DNA from 2 places in the Shewanella aegiceratis genome. Region 2 is predicted to be linked to the other one. Evidence: riboswitches for the same ligand, from Rfam matches in the RefSeq annotation. Region 2 holds a riboswitch; the other holds the start of a gene.

Region 1 (7,436 bases), 2.1 Mb from region 2:
TATTCTCGGCCACTGCCGACCAGAGTCGCCGGCAATTTAAACTCGTTTAATAATTGAGCGGCGCGCAGTAAGTTATTTAAATTCTTGGTTTCAAATACCGTAGGGCTCTTGCTTATATCGCCCAGGCGTTCGAGCGCGATATTAAACTCTATGTTCTTCTCTTGGGTGGCTGAGTCGGCTTTATCGATATTGGCCTGATACCAGTTGGCATCGGCCAGAGTTTGCCGAATAAGGGCGATACTGCCCATCAAGGAGTTGGGGTAATCCTGAATCGAACTGCCTTTATCGAAGGCGAGTAGGTGGCTGGATTTTGCACGATAAATAATATCATTGGCTTTTAACGGCGCCAGCGAGACAGTCGCCGCCCGGCCTCTGAATATCCCATCCAACATGCCGGTTTGTACGCTGGTAAATCCATTATCTATCCATTGCTTCGCCGCTTCCTGGTCGGGATAAATATAGTTAAACCACTCTTTCTCTGCGTGCACGGCACCATTATCGGCGTTGCCACCGATACGCTTAATTTCATATACCGGGCGAGCCACTTTCTGCTGGTCATATTTAAAGTCGATACCGTAATTGGTGTAGGGATCGATAAAGCCGGGATATATCAACTTACCCGTCATGTCGATGACATAGGCATCCTCGGGTATTTTGTCGTTGGCGATAATGGCTTTAATTTTATTATCTTCAATTAACAGTGTGGCATCCTGCCTGGTTTCGCCGGGGGCGATCATCAGGGTGGCGTGGGACAGCGCGGTTAATTTTGGCGTGTTATCAGTTAATTGAGAATTCGCTATCGCCGACGGACTCCCCAATAGACAGGCCGCCAGAATCGCGCTCACAGAGAGAAAATGGATTCGCATAGAGTTTAATTATTATTGGCTGGGATCAAAAGTAGCCCAAGATTATCCCATATCATGAACAATTTCCAAGGGCGGAACTGTATCGGTTTATGTCAAACCTTAGGGCAGGTGTTATCTGAAAGGGTAGGCTATTGATTGGCTAACTTTGACGGAAATAGTACCAAGGAATAATGCCCAGAAGAATGACCTAAATGAATGACCTAAATAAGGATAGATAAAATACTCTAGACATGCCCAAGGCAAATGAGCGACATAAAGGGCAAAACGCGCTTAATCACAAATAAAGAGTAGAAATAAAAAAGCCAACCTTGAGGTTGGCTTTTGCTTGCGACGCCCTAAGTGGGGCGTTTAGGCTTAGATAAGGAAGTCTTCGAGTGAACGACCCTTATCTAATTCATTCTTAAATACGGTTGGTGTGCGACCCTGACCCGTCCAAGTGATCGTTTCGCCATTCACTTCAATTTTATATTTTGGTGGGCGTGGAGCACGTTTTTTAGGAGCTGGCTTAGCAGCCACTGTACCTAAATCGTCAATTGATAAACCAACAGCTTCCATTTGTTGGCGAATCTCTTCTATCTTTGCATTGCGCTCGGCCATAACCGCGCTTTCTTCTTCTGCTTGCTTCTCTTTCTCGGTGATGATTTTTTCAAGCTTAACCGCTACATCTTTTAAATCTTCTACCGACAAATCTTTAACAGCAGCTTTAAAGCGACGACCATGCGTCAATATATCTAGAAATTCGCTCATATTAATTATGTCCTGCTTAAAAATAAAATAGTAAATAGGATTACAGGGCTAATAATAGAAACTAAAAAAGGTTTTATCAAACGAATTAAATGAATATTTGACGCTTTAATGTAAATTTTATTTCAGCTTCTCTATTTTCGCCCCTTTTTGACCCTTTACTTCCCCCTAAACACGCTGTTTTTGATCTGATACAAAGATGCTGATGACTTCCTGTTGACGTTAACGTCAACAGCACGTAAAGTGGCATAAGTTGGTGATAGTTTCGCTATGCACTATTTGTTATCCAGAATAAAGACGTAAGAAGGAAGCCTTATGAAAGTATTGGTGCCAGTTAAACGCGTCGTCGATGCTAATGTGAAGGTCAGGGTTAACGCTGACAATACAAATGTCGATACCGCAAATCTGAAGATGGCCATTAACCCATTTTGTGAGATTGCTGTAGAAGAAGCGGTACGTTTGAAAGAAGCAGGTATTGCGACCGAGATTGTGGTAGCAACCATAGGGCCTAAGGCGTCGCAAGAGCAGCTACGCACGGCGATGGCGCTGGGCGCCGACCGCGGTATTCATGTTGAAACCGACGAAGAGCTTGCGCCGCTTTCTATTGCAAAGATCCTTAATGCGATTCAAGCCAATGAACAGGCTCAGCTGATTATGCTGGGTAAGCAATCAATCGATGGTGACAACAACCAGACTGGCCAGATGCTGGCGGCGTTGGCTGGACTGCCTCAGGCTACCTTTGCCTCTGAGGTGAAGGTTGAGGGCGAACAACTTGTGGTGACCCGTGAAATCGACGGCGGCCTGCAGACCCTTAAGATGCCACTGCCTGCGATTGTCACCACAGACTTGCGTCTGAACGAGCCTCGCTATGCCAAATTACCTAACATCATGAAGGCGAAACGTAAGCCGCTCGATACCGTGACGGTAGACAGCCTGGGCGTGACCCTGAAACAGCATCAGAAGGTGCTCAAGGTGACACCGCCTGCCGAGCGTCAAGCGGGTATTATGGTGGCTTCTGTCGAGGAGCTGGTGGAAAAGCTAAAGAATGAAGCGAAGGTGATCTAAATGGCGATTCTAGTAATAGCAGAACATGATAATGCGACTTTAAAACTCGATACCGCCAAGGTTGTGGCTTGTGCCCAGGCGATCGGCAGTGAAGTCGATGTGCTGGTAGCCGGTCATAACTGTGGCGCCGCGGCCGATAGTGCCAAGCAGCTTGCCGGTGTACGTCAGGTACTGGTTGCCGATAGCGGCGTTTATGCCAATGCCATCGCCGAAAACCTGTCACAGCTGATCGTCTCAGTGGCCAGCGAGTATCAACACATTCTGGCTGCGGCTTCAAGCGTAGGTAAAGATGTGCTGCCTCGTGTGGCGGCGCTTCTGGATGTGGCGCAGCTTTCTGAAGTGGTCGAAGTGGTGAGCGAAGACACCTTCGTGCGTCCTATCTATGCCGGTAGCGCCATGGCGACGGTTCAGAGCCTGGACAACATCAAGGTGATGACGGTTCGTGCCAGCGCCTTCGATGCGGTAGCCCAGGACGGTAGCGCCTCGGTGCAGACCCTGGACAACGAATACAGCGGCGATGTTGAGTTTGTAACTCAGACTCTGTCAGTGTCAGAGCGTCCCGATCTTGGCGCCGCCTCTGTGGTGGTTTCAGGTGGCCGCGCCATGGGCAGCGCAGAGAACTTCGCGATTCTCGAGCAGTTGGCCGATAAGCTGGGCGGGGCACTGGGTGCATCGCGCGCCGCGGTCGATGCCGGTTACGTGCCAAACGATCTACAGGTTGGTCAGACGGGTAAGATTGTCGCGCCGGATCTCTATATCGCCGTGGGTATCTCGGGTGCCATCCAGCACCTTGCGGGGATGAAAGATTCTAAGGTGATCGTGGCGATCAACAAAGATCCAGAAGCGCCTATCTTCCAGGTAGCCGACTATGGTCTGGAAGCGGATCTGTTCGAGGCAGTCCCTAAGCTACTCGAACTTCTTTAATAAAATGTAAATGCCTGGTGAGCACTTTGGTGTTCACCTAAAATTTAGTGTGATATAGATCACATGGAGCGGCTTTGAGGTAGCGTCCTTAAAGCCGCTTGTGTTTTTATGTGCCTCACGTTTGCCGATAGTGACATTGGCAGGCGTCCTGAGACGTAGAGGTGCATTAAATATCAGTAGTATTCGTTAGGGTGATGCCGTTAAGCGAATATGAAAGGATTTGGTGCCGAAGTGGTGGAGTTGATCAAGGCTTGCCGCTGGGGCTGTCATCGAATAGAGGCAGCACTGCCATAGTGCTTCTTATCTGGATTGATAAGTGGAAGGTATACCGAGAATGGGTATCACTATGGAGCGCTACTGATAGGACAGGTGTAATATCTCATGCTATATCCCACCAGTTCAGTTGCCCTCCATTCGTATTTTAACGAAGACAAAATTTTACAATGACAACTTTGAGTTATGCCGATTCGGCACTTTCTTTGCTGCCGCCCGTGGTAGCGATTCTGCTGGCGATCTTTACCCGCCGCGTTCTGCTCTCACTCGGTGTGGGGATCCTCCTGGGGGCACTGTTAATTGCCGACTTTTCACCGCTGGATATGGGTCAATACCTGGGACAGCAGGTGGTGGGCCTGTTTTGGGATGATGGTGCCCTAAACAGCTGGAACGTTTATCTGCTGGGCTTCTTGATTCTGCTTGGGATGATCACCGCCCTGATCACCGTCAGCGGCGCCGCCAAGGCCTTTGCCGATTGGGCGCGCCAGCATATTCGCAACAAGCGTGATGCCAAGCTGCTCACCATGTTCCTGGGCTGCGTGGTCTTTATCGATGATTACTTCAATAGCCTGGTGGTGGGCAGTGTCGCCAGACCGCTCACCGACAGATACTATATCTCGCGTAGCAAACTGGCTTATCTGCTGGACTCAACCGCCGCGCCTATCTGTGTGATCTCACCCGTCTCTAGCTGGGGCGCATACATTATCGCGCTGATCGGCGGCATACTCACCGCCCACGGCTTCACCGACAGCGGTCATCTGAGCGTGTTTATTCAGATGATCCCGATGAATTTCTACGCCATCTTCGCCCTGGTGTTGCTGCTTTGCGTCGCCTTTATGGGGCTGGATGTGGGACCCATGCGTCAACATGAGCTCAACGCCCAGAAGGGTAACCTGTATGACGAGGCCAAGGGCCTGCCGCCCGGGGCTAACAGCGACCTGCCTGAGGCCGATTCTGGCAAGATATTAGGCCTGTTCCTGCCGATCACTGTGCTGGTGTTTGCCACCATCTACTTCATGATAGGTAGCGGTGCCGATGCCCTGGCGGTGGAGAATCTGCCCTTTAGCGTCATTGGTGCCTTCGAGAAGACAGACGTTGCCTCATCGCTCTTCTTCGGCGCCGTGGTTGGCCTGGCCGCGACCTTGGTATTGGTGGTCAGTCAGGGGCTGGATAAGTCGCTTATCCTTAAAGGCGTGATTGCCGGTGCCCGCTCTATGCTGCCCGCCATCTATATTCTGCTGTTCGCCTGGACCATCGCCGGTGTGATAGGCCAGATGGAGACGGGTAAATATATGGCCAGCCTGGCGACCGGTAATATTCCCTTCGCGCTGCTGCCGGCCGTACTGTTCGTGCTGGCGGGCCTGACTGCCTTCTCCACAGGTACCAGTTGGGGCACCTTCGGCATCATGCTGCCTATCGCCGCCGACATGGCCATGGGCACCCATACCAACATGATGTTGCCTATGCTGGCCTCAGTGCTGGCGGGCGCCGTGTTTGGCGATCACTGCTCGCCTATCTCAGACACCACCATATTGTCTTCTACCGGCGCCAACTGTCACCACATAGACCATGTGCTGACTCAGCTGCCCTATGCCCTTATCGTGGCGGGGATCAGTTTGGTGGGTTATACCGTGCTGGGCTTCACCGAATCTGTGGGCGCCGGTCTGGCCGCCTGTAGTGCGCTGTTTGTAGTGAGCGTTCTGGTGCTGCGCCATAAGGCCAATCGCCCGGCTTAATTCAGCTACGCCAAATCAAGGTTCAATTGATATAAAAATGCCGCTCATCGAGCGGCATTTTTTATGGGTGACTCCCCATTACTGGGGAGTGAGTTGAGGCAGGATTTAGTTGAGGCCACGGCGCTGAAGCAGGGCCTCAGTGGTTGGTGCCTGACCACGGAAGGCCTTGTAGGCTTCCATTGGCGGCACGCTGTTACCCACCTCGCGGATGGTCTTGCGATACTTCATGCCTATTTCGCGGTTGAGGCCACCCTGGGTCTGCACATAGGCAAAGGCGTCTGCCGCCAGGATCTCACTCCACATGTAGGCGTAGTAGCTGGCCGAATAGCCACCCGGGAAGGCGTGGGCAAAGTAGGTCGACTTGTAGCGTGGCGGCACGGCGGCGATATTGATGCCGTGTTTCTTAAGCGCCTTGGCTTCGAATTCGGCCACATCTTGCAGTGGAGCATCGGCGCTCAGTGAGTGCCACTCGAGATCCACCAGGGCCGCCGCCATATATTCTAAGGTGTCGAAGCCCTGGTTGAAGCTGCGTGATTTCAGCAGTTTCTGCAGCAGCTCATCGGGGATCACCTCGCCTGTCTCATAGTGCTTGGCGTAGTTGGCCAGCACCTCGGGGTGGGCTGCCCAATCTTCCTCGAAGGTCGAGGGGAACTCGACAAAGTCGCGGGACACGGCGGTGCCCGACAGGCTAGGGTAGGTCACCTTAGAGAACATGCCGTGGGTGCCATGGCCCATCTCGTGGAACATGGTGGTGACTTCATCGTAGCTGACGAAGGTCGGCTCACCCTCTGGGGCCTTCTTGATGTTCATCACGTTGACCACCACAGGCTTCTGGTTGAGCAGCTTAGACTGGGTCACGAAGGAGCTCATCCAGGCGCCGCCGCGCTTGCCTTCGCGGGCAAAGTAGTCGGCGTAGAAGATCGCCATCGAGCTGCCGTCGGCGTCAAACATCTCGTAGGCCTTCACATCTTCATGGTAGACAGGCAGGTCCGGGCGTGGCTTGAGGGTCACACCATAGAGACGCTCCAGGGTGAAGAAGACGCCGTCTTGCAGCACGCGGTTGAATTCGAAGTAGGGCTTGATGGCGGCGCCGTCAAGGTCGAACTTGTCTTTACGCACCTTCTCGGCATAAAACGCCCAGTCCCATGGCGCCAGGGTGAAGTCGCCACCAGTCTTGTCGATCATCGCCTGGATATCATCGGCTTCCTTCTGGGTGTTGGCCACCACTGCGGGCACCATAGAGCCGAACATCTGGTAGACGGCATCCGGAGTCTTGGCCATCTGCGGCGTCAGGCGGTAGTCGGCCCAGCTCTTGTAACCCAGTAATTGGGCGCGCTCGGCGCGAAGTTGTGCCAGGCGGGCAACCAGTGAGGCGGTCTCATTCTCACCGCTCATGCCGCGAGTCGACGAGGCTTGCCACACCTTCTGGCGCAGCTCACGGTTTTCAAGCTTGGCCAGGATAGGTTGGCGGGTGGTATTGGTGATATTGATGAGATACTTGCCTTCATGGCCAGCGGCACTGGCATCGGCCTTGGCGGCGCGGATCTCGCTGTCTGACAGTCCCTTTAGCTCATCGACGCTGTCGACCACGACGGCGATCTCCTTGGTGAGCCTTAGCAGACGCTGACCAAACTCATTGGTAAGCTTAGATTGCTCTTCGTTAAGCAGGCGTATCTGCGCTTTTTGCGCCTCGGTTAGCTTGGCACCGGCCATGACGAAGCGTTGGTGGTAGATCTCGATGAGGCGCACCTCTTCGGCGGTCAGCCCTAAGGTGTTGCGGCTCTTATACAGGCTATCGATGCGGGCAAATAGCTTGCCGTTGAGGTGG
Region 2 (7,436 bases):
GGAGATGGACAGAATGACGGGCTATTGGTGGGCGCCGGATGAGTCGGCCATCGCCTTTACCCGTATCGACGAGTCGGGTGTCGAGCTGGTGACTCGCAACGAGATCTATGCCGATGGCATCAAGCTGACCGAGCAGCGCTACCCCTATGCCGGCAAGAATAACGTGGCCATCACCCTAGGTGTGGTAAAGCTTGCTGATAAACAGGTACGCTGGGTCGATCTGGGTGAGGAGAAGGATATCTATCTGCCGAGAGTGAAGTGGTTGCCTGATAGCCTGCAGCTGTCGTTTCAGTGGCAGAGCCGAGATCAGCACAGACTGGATCTGCGGATCTTAGATCTTCGCAGTCAAGATGCGCCCATGACCATGATCCGCGAGGAGAGTGACGCCTGGGTGAACCTGAATAACGACCTGCATTTCCTCAAGAAGTCGCCGCAGATGCTGTGGGCGTCAGAGCGTGACGGCTTTAATCACCTCTATTTGTTCGACCAGCAAGGGCGACAGCTCAGGCAGCTGACCAAAGGTGACTGGGCGGTGGACGAGCTGGTGCATGTGGATGAGCAGGCGGGTTGGGTCTACTTCACCGGCCGCAAGGCGAGCGTGGTCGAGCAGCATCTGTTTCGCGTACCGCTTAAGGGCGGCAAGATAGAGCAGCTGAGCAAGCGTAGCGGCATGCACACGCCGGTATTTGCCGACAATCAGGCGATCTACCTGGATTACTTCAACAGTCTGGCGCAGCCGCCGCAGATAAGCCTTCATGACGAGCAGGGCAAACGTCTGGCCTGGGTCGAGCAGAACAAGGTGGATAAGGCGCACCCTCTCTATCCTTACTTTGGTCAGTGGCAATTGCCCGAGTTTGGCCAGATAAAGGCAGAAGATGGTCAGGCGCTGCAATACCGTCTGTTTAAGCCGACGCAGTTTGACGCCACTAAGCAGTACCCTGTGGTGGTGCGTGTCTACGGTGGTCCCCATGCTCAGCTGGTGGTTAACAGCTGGAGCGAGCACGACTACTTTACCCAGTATCTGCTGCAGCAGGGCTTTATCGTGTTCCAGCTGGATAACCGCGGGTCGGCCCATCGTGGTACTAAGTTTGAGCAGGTGATCTACAAGCATCTGGGCGAGGCCGAGGTGAATGACCAGAAGGCTGGTGTCGACTACCTGCGTAGCCTCAGCTATGTCGATGGCAAGAATATCGCTATCTATGGCCATAGCTATGGCGGCTACATGGCTCTGATGAGCCTGTTTAAGGCGCCGGACTACTTCAAGGCGGCTATTTCGGGCGCACCCGTGACCGACTGGTCTCTGTATGACAGCCACTACACAGAGCGTTACCTGTCACACCCGGCGACCAATGCCGAAGGCTATGAGGCCTCTAGCGTACTGCCGTACGTCAAAGGCTATCAGTCTGGCCTGCTTATGTACCACGGTATGGCCGACGACAACGTGTTGTTTGAGAACAGCACCCGTGTCTATAAGGCGCTACAGGACGAGGGCAAGCTGTTCCAGATGATAGATTACCCCGGCTCTAAGCACTCGATGCGCGGTGAGAAGGTGCGTACTCACCTCTATCGCTCACTGGCCGACTTCCTCGACAGGCAGCTGAAACACTAAGCTATCGGCACTAGGCCTTAGTATAAAATCAAAGCCCTGTTGCTTATCGAAAGCAGCAGGGCTTTTTGTTGTGAGAGTCGTAAATTTCGATGGGGAAGCAAGAATGCCTTACTAGTTGAATATGAGTTTTCAGAAGAAACTTTTAAGTCAGGTTTCTAATGATTTACAAATCAGAGTCAAAGGCCCATCCATCATTTGGGGTTTAATTAACTCTGCATCATGGCAACAACTGGCTGATAACGCGAAGCCATGTAAGTAGTCAGCGAGTAAATCTAGACTATCTTTTTCTGTTTTCTCGTCTAGTGCTAAAGGGGCGATAATACTTCTATAACGCTCGGTAAATATTTGGGCGGGACCCAGGGATGTCATACTTAGCATGATTTGTAGTAGCCCGTTGTATTGCTGCAACAATTCAATATAGCTGACACATAAACGCCTTAATTCGCCTTGCCAATCAGGGTCTGCTTGAGGTTGATAGACTTCGGATACGAGCGAAGAGGTAAGGGCTTCTAACAATGCATTCTTGTTTTTAAAATAGTGATAGATTGCCATTGGATCCACGTTTAATTCTGTTGCCAATGAGCGGATACTCGGTGTTTTACTATCTCTTTTCATCAAAGACTTAGCTGCTTCTAGTATGCTTTGCGCACTTAACTGCGACTGTTTTCCATTAGGGCGTCCACGTTTCTTTTCATTGACACTCATTTGAGCTCCCGATAAACTTATCATTAATTCTACGGTGTAGAAATTATTTTAAACCATATTTTAGCTTGGCTCAATCACCATAAACTTGACGAGGTGCTCATGGCAAACATCGTATTTATTGCAACCAGTTTAGATGGATATATCGCAGATAAGCGAGGCAAACTCGACTGGCTACATTCAGTACCTAATCCAAACAATGTTGATACGGGATTTGTCGCTTTGATGGAGAGAGTTGACGGCTTAGTAATGGGGCGGAATACCTTAGATATGGTGCTGAGTTTTGATTGTGACTGGCCTTATAGTAAGCCGGTGTTTGTGTTGAGTAACACTATGACCGAAGTTCCTCAAGGTTATGAAGATAAAGTTTTTTTAGTTAAAGGGAAGCTAGTTGATATTATCGCTGACTTGAATGCGAAGGAATTCAATGAGCTATACATTGACGGTGGAGTGACGATTCAAAACTTCCTTAAAGAAGATCTGATCGATGAAATGGTGATTACTTGTTTTCCTATTTTACTTGGTGGTGGAGTCCCCCTATTTGGTGAACTTGAAACCCCACTAAGTTTTAACGTGATTAAGAGTGAAGTGGTATTAGATTCTTTGACCCAAACCACTTATCACCGAAAGAGAGCATAGAGACTTTCTTGTCGGAGAGTCGTGAATGTTCGAAAGGCCGACTCGATACTCAGCTATCGTTTTGGTTAGGTCTAAATCCTTCCCTGGGATTTTAGACATTCCCCACTTCCCTGTGGGTCAGGGAGGAAATGCCTTGAAATGTCTGGAACATTTCAGGCCCTGGCCACCGGGGATAACTCTCTATAAACAGAGAAAATCCATGTACAAATACCAAAGCTATCCATCCTTGGGCTTTGGCATAAGTGTTCCAGACACAAATCCCCTCTTTGGCCTTCTGACCTCCATGGAAGGAGGAAATGCCTTGAAATGTCTGGAACATTTCAGGCCCTGGCCACCGGGAATAAGTACAATCCATATACAAAAAAGCCAGTCGTTAGACTGGCTTTTTAATCGAATCACATTTGCGCTAGCTGGATGTGATTTATGCTTCTTCTAAGTTACCGCAGAAACGATAGCCTTCGCCGTGGATGGTGGCGATGATCTCAGGCGTATCTGGCAAGCTTTCGAAGTGCTTACGGATGCGACGAATGGTCACGTCCACGGTACGGTCGTGTGGCTTAAGCTCACGGCCTGTCATCTTCATCAGCAGGTCGGCACGGGTCAGGATCTTGCCTGGGTTCTCAACGAAGTGCAGCATGGCGCGGAACTCACTGCGCGGCAGCTTGTACGACTCGCCTTGTGGGCTCACCAGTGAACGGCTGTTGATCTCTAGGCTCCAACCGTTGAAGCGGTAGAATTCTACGGCACTCTTTTCTTCGGTTTCGCCGCCGGTGCTGTTGACGCGAGTCAGCAGGTTACGTGCACGGATAGTCAGTTCGCGTGGGTTAAATGGCTTGGTGATATAGTCATCGGCACCAATTTCCAGACCCAAGATCTTGTCAACTTCGTTGTCACGGCCGGTAAGGAAGATAAGGCCGATGTTATTGATTTCACGAAGTTCACGCGCAAGCAGCAGACCATTCTTACCTGGTAGGTTGATATCCATTACCACAAGATTGATCTTGTTTTCCTGCATGGCTTTATGCATCTCTGCGCCGTCATTGGCTTCAGTTACCACATATCCTTCAGCCTCGAAAATACTTCTTAGCGTGTTCCGGGTAACGGCTTCATCTTCAACGATCAGAATGTGCGGGTTTTGCATATTTATTTACCTAATATTTGTTTAAAACTGTTCTAACCATGAGCGCTAGTTGGTGCTGCTGCGCCCTATCTGTCTTCGCGACAATTACCGAACTCACGTAGTGCTTTTATCAAACCCAATTGGTACAGCAACACACTTCATGATTAGTAAAGTATACGTATCTCTTTCAAAAGACACGCGAACTGTTACTCACTTCGATTAACAATAGTTGGGAATAGTTCCGTTAACTATGTAATATTTTCAAGTTTAAATGCTAAATCAGCCTAAGCTCACATTTTATACAGGAAATTGACTAACTTTTGATGACCTTGTCGTCGACAAGATGTAACAAAAAGTATTTCATCGTGAGATGAGTGGAAGTGAATCAACGAACTTATTGTACTCGTTTTAGTCATTTGTTAACAAATGAAATGTTAACAAAATTCCTTTGAGATTTGATGTAAATCACATTTATGTGTGTAAGTGTATGATTTTGATGGTATTAATAAAATTTAATAAAGTGACCTGTCTCACACCTCTAGGAAGGCGGAGGAATTTTGCTATAATCGACGGAATCTAATTTAGGAATATTTTAGTGATGAGCACAGCAAGCGAACATCTTTGGCAATGCTATCAGCAAACGCAGTTTTTACTTACGCAACCTTTTTCCCCTTCGTTATCATTTGCAATCATTACCGCTCATAATCCTAAAGGCCAACACCTTTCTCCCTCGCAAAACCGTCTCCTCGACAAACAGCTTCAACGTCATATTCAACGTCTTCAATATCCTTATCGTGCCCTGATCGGCGCCTCCAGTGACAGAGGCCATATGGAGAAGAGCTGGGCCGTGTCTATCGATAAGGCCGCAGCCGTGGATCTTGGCAAGGTGTTTAATCAAAACGCCATCTATTTTGTCGATGAGGACGAGCTGCAACTGGTGCCTTGTCTGGTGGAGTATGACGAGCTCACCCTGGGCAAGTTTTCCGCCCGGGTCTGTCTGGTTAGCGAGCTGCCCGACATCAGCCGATAGCAGGCGGGGGAACTTGAGAGGCTTTCATCAAGACAAGCTAAAATATCGTTGACTTTTTATTCGGTTATTTGATAGTTTTCTTGCATCCTGACCTTAAGGTTAGTGATACAGAAGAGGAGCGTTAACTAGGTAGTAAGCCCGAGGAGTCCAAACTCCGTTGACGGTTTATGAGGGAGATTAACGCCGAGGTAAAGAGATGTTTGGTTTCATCTATTTATCGGTCGACTGGGCTGAATCCCACCGATTGTCACCTGTTTTTTGGTGGAGAGCTTCTGGTGGCAATCGCTGTTTCCCGTCTTGGGGTGCGTCATCTTTGCACCAGGCTCTTCGAACGAAGTAAGTTCGGAGCGTATTCAATGTTATCTATTTCTTTTGTGTCATCGTCAGCTACTTGGGTTGAGGTGCGCTAATGTCTATTGTTGTTGCTAAGTTTGGTGGTACCTCGGTTGCCGATTATGAGGCGATGAACCGCTGCGCCGATATCGTATTGGCCAATCCTGAAACCCGCGTGGTGGTCGTCAGCGCCTCGAGCGGCGTGACCAATCTGCTGGTGGAGCTAACTCAGGAGCATGTGGACTTTGAGCGTCGTAAGCAGCTGCTCAAGGCGATCGCCTCGATTCAATATAAGATCCTCGACGAGTTGGGTCAGCCCCATGATGTGGCCGCCCGCCTCGATGCCATCTTAAGTAAGATTGCCAGCCTGAGCGAGTCGCTCTCCCAAAACCGCAATAAGGCGACCACAGACGAACTGCTTGCCCAGGGTGAGCAGTGTTCATCTGTCTTGTTTGCTGCCGTGCTGAGAGAGAAGGGCGAGCGGGCGAGTGCCTTCGATGTGCGTCAGGTGATGCGCACCGACAGCCATTTTGGCCGCGCGGAGCCGCAGATCGAGGCGGTGAAGCAGCTTTGCACTGAGCATCTGCTACCACTGCTTAGTGAGCAGCGCATCGTGACCCAAGGTTTTATCGGCGCCGATGAACAGGGAGCCACCACCACGTTAGGCCGTGGGGGCAGCGACTACTCTGCGGCCCTACTTGCCGAAGCGCTGGATGCGTCTGCGGTTGAGATCTGGACGGATGTGCCGGGGATCTTCACCACAGATCCACGCCTCGCGCCGAATGCGCGTCCTATCCCTGAGATAAGTTTCAACGAGGCGGCCGAGATGGCCACCTTCGGTGCCAAGGTGCTGCACCCGGCAACCATTTTGCCTGCGGTCAGACACAAGATTCAGGTGTTTGTCGGCTCTAGCAAGGCTCCTGAACTTGGCGGCACTTGGATACGTCATCAGGTGAACGACGAGCCTATCTATCGCGCCGTGGCGGTGCGACGCGACCAGACGCTACTCAATTTGCATAGCCTGCAGATGCTTCACGCTCAAGGCTTCCTGGCCGAGACCTTCGCCACCTTGGCGCGCCACAAGATCAGTGTGGACTTAATCACCACCTCAGAGGTAAACGTCTCTTTGACGTTAGATAAGACGGGTTCAGATTCTGCCGGAAACAGCCTGCTGAGCGAGGCCTTACTGCAGGAGCTGTCGCAGCATTGCCGCGTGCGGGTCGAAGATGGCCTGGCGCTGGTGGCGATAGTGGGCAATAAGATTGCCACCACGTCGGGTGTATGTCGCCGCGTGTTCGAGGTGTTAGAGCCCCACAATGTGCGCATGATCTGTCAGGGCGCCAGCCCACATAACTTATGTGTCCTGGTGGCCGAGTCTGAGGCGGCTCAGGTCGTCAGCGCCCTGCATCAAAACTTGTTTGAAGGGTCACTATGAAGCCGGGTCGTTCTACGCTAAAGATTGGCGAGCTCGCCACGGGTCAAGATCTCGAGCTGAATCTGTTTGAGTTTGCCCCTGAGGTGCTGACCGGGCCTAGCGTCTATATTCAGGCTAACGTCCACGGCGCCGAGGTGCAGGGCAATGCGGTGATCTATCAGCTGATGCAGGCCCTAGAAGGCTGTGAGCTGCGCGGCAAGATCACCTTGGTGCCCCTGGCCAATCCTCTGGGAATTAATCAGAAGAGTGGCGAGTTTACCCTGGGCCGGTTCGACCCCATAACAGGGGTAAACTGGAACCGCGAATATCTCGACCATAAGCTGGATATTGCTAGCTGGTATCAGGGCCATAAACACCTGAACGATGCCGAGCTGATCGCCCATTTCAGGGCCTTGCTGGTCGAGCGTTGCTATAGCCGTCTGCATGAGCCATGGGGGATCACTACGGGCCATCGTCTGGCGGTGAGCCTGCAGCAGATGGGCCATGAGGCGGATATCGTGCTGGATCTGCATACCGGCCCTAAGTCGTGCAAGCACCTTTATTGCCCCGAGTATGACCAAGATGCTGC

Evidence for each region. Region 2 has a riboswitch for lysine ahead of lysC (lysine-sensitive aspartokinase 3). Riboswitches for the same ligand answer to the same signal wherever they lie in the genome.
Region 1: another riboswitch for lysine. It lies ahead of K0H80_RS13190 (Na+/H+ antiporter NhaC family protein); the one in region 2 lies ahead of lysC (lysine-sensitive aspartokinase 3).

The regions. Positions count from the first base shown of each region.
Region 1 covers NZ_CP080416.1:2,999,535-3,006,970, reverse strand. The annotation lists gene K0H80_RS13210 (amidohydrolase family protein) at 1-866, opposite strand, end outside; gene K0H80_RS13205 (H-NS histone family protein) at 1,221-1,613, opposite strand; gene K0H80_RS13200 (electron transfer flavoprotein subunit beta/FixA family protein) at 1,926-2,675, shown strand; gene K0H80_RS13195 (electron transfer flavoprotein subunit alpha/FixB family protein) at 2,676-3,599, shown strand; lysine riboswitch at 3,748-3,964, shown strand; gene K0H80_RS13190 (Na+/H+ antiporter NhaC family protein) at 4,043-5,608, shown strand; gene K0H80_RS13185 (M3 family metallopeptidase) at 5,714-7,436, opposite strand, start outside.
Region 2 covers NZ_CP080416.1:878,808-886,243, forward strand. The annotation lists gene K0H80_RS03935 (S9 family peptidase) at 1-1,609, shown strand, start outside; gene K0H80_RS03940 (TetR/AcrR family transcriptional regulator) at 1,757-2,314, opposite strand; gene K0H80_RS03945 (dihydrofolate reductase family protein) at 2,414-2,950, shown strand; gene arcA (two-component system response regulator ArcA) at 3,372-4,091, opposite strand; gene K0H80_RS03955 (DUF3293 domain-containing protein) at 4,669-5,100, shown strand; lysine riboswitch at 5,204-5,380, shown strand; gene lysC (lysine-sensitive aspartokinase 3) at 5,510-6,868, shown strand; gene K0H80_RS03965 (succinylglutamate desuccinylase/aspartoacylase family protein) at 6,865-7,436, shown strand, end outside.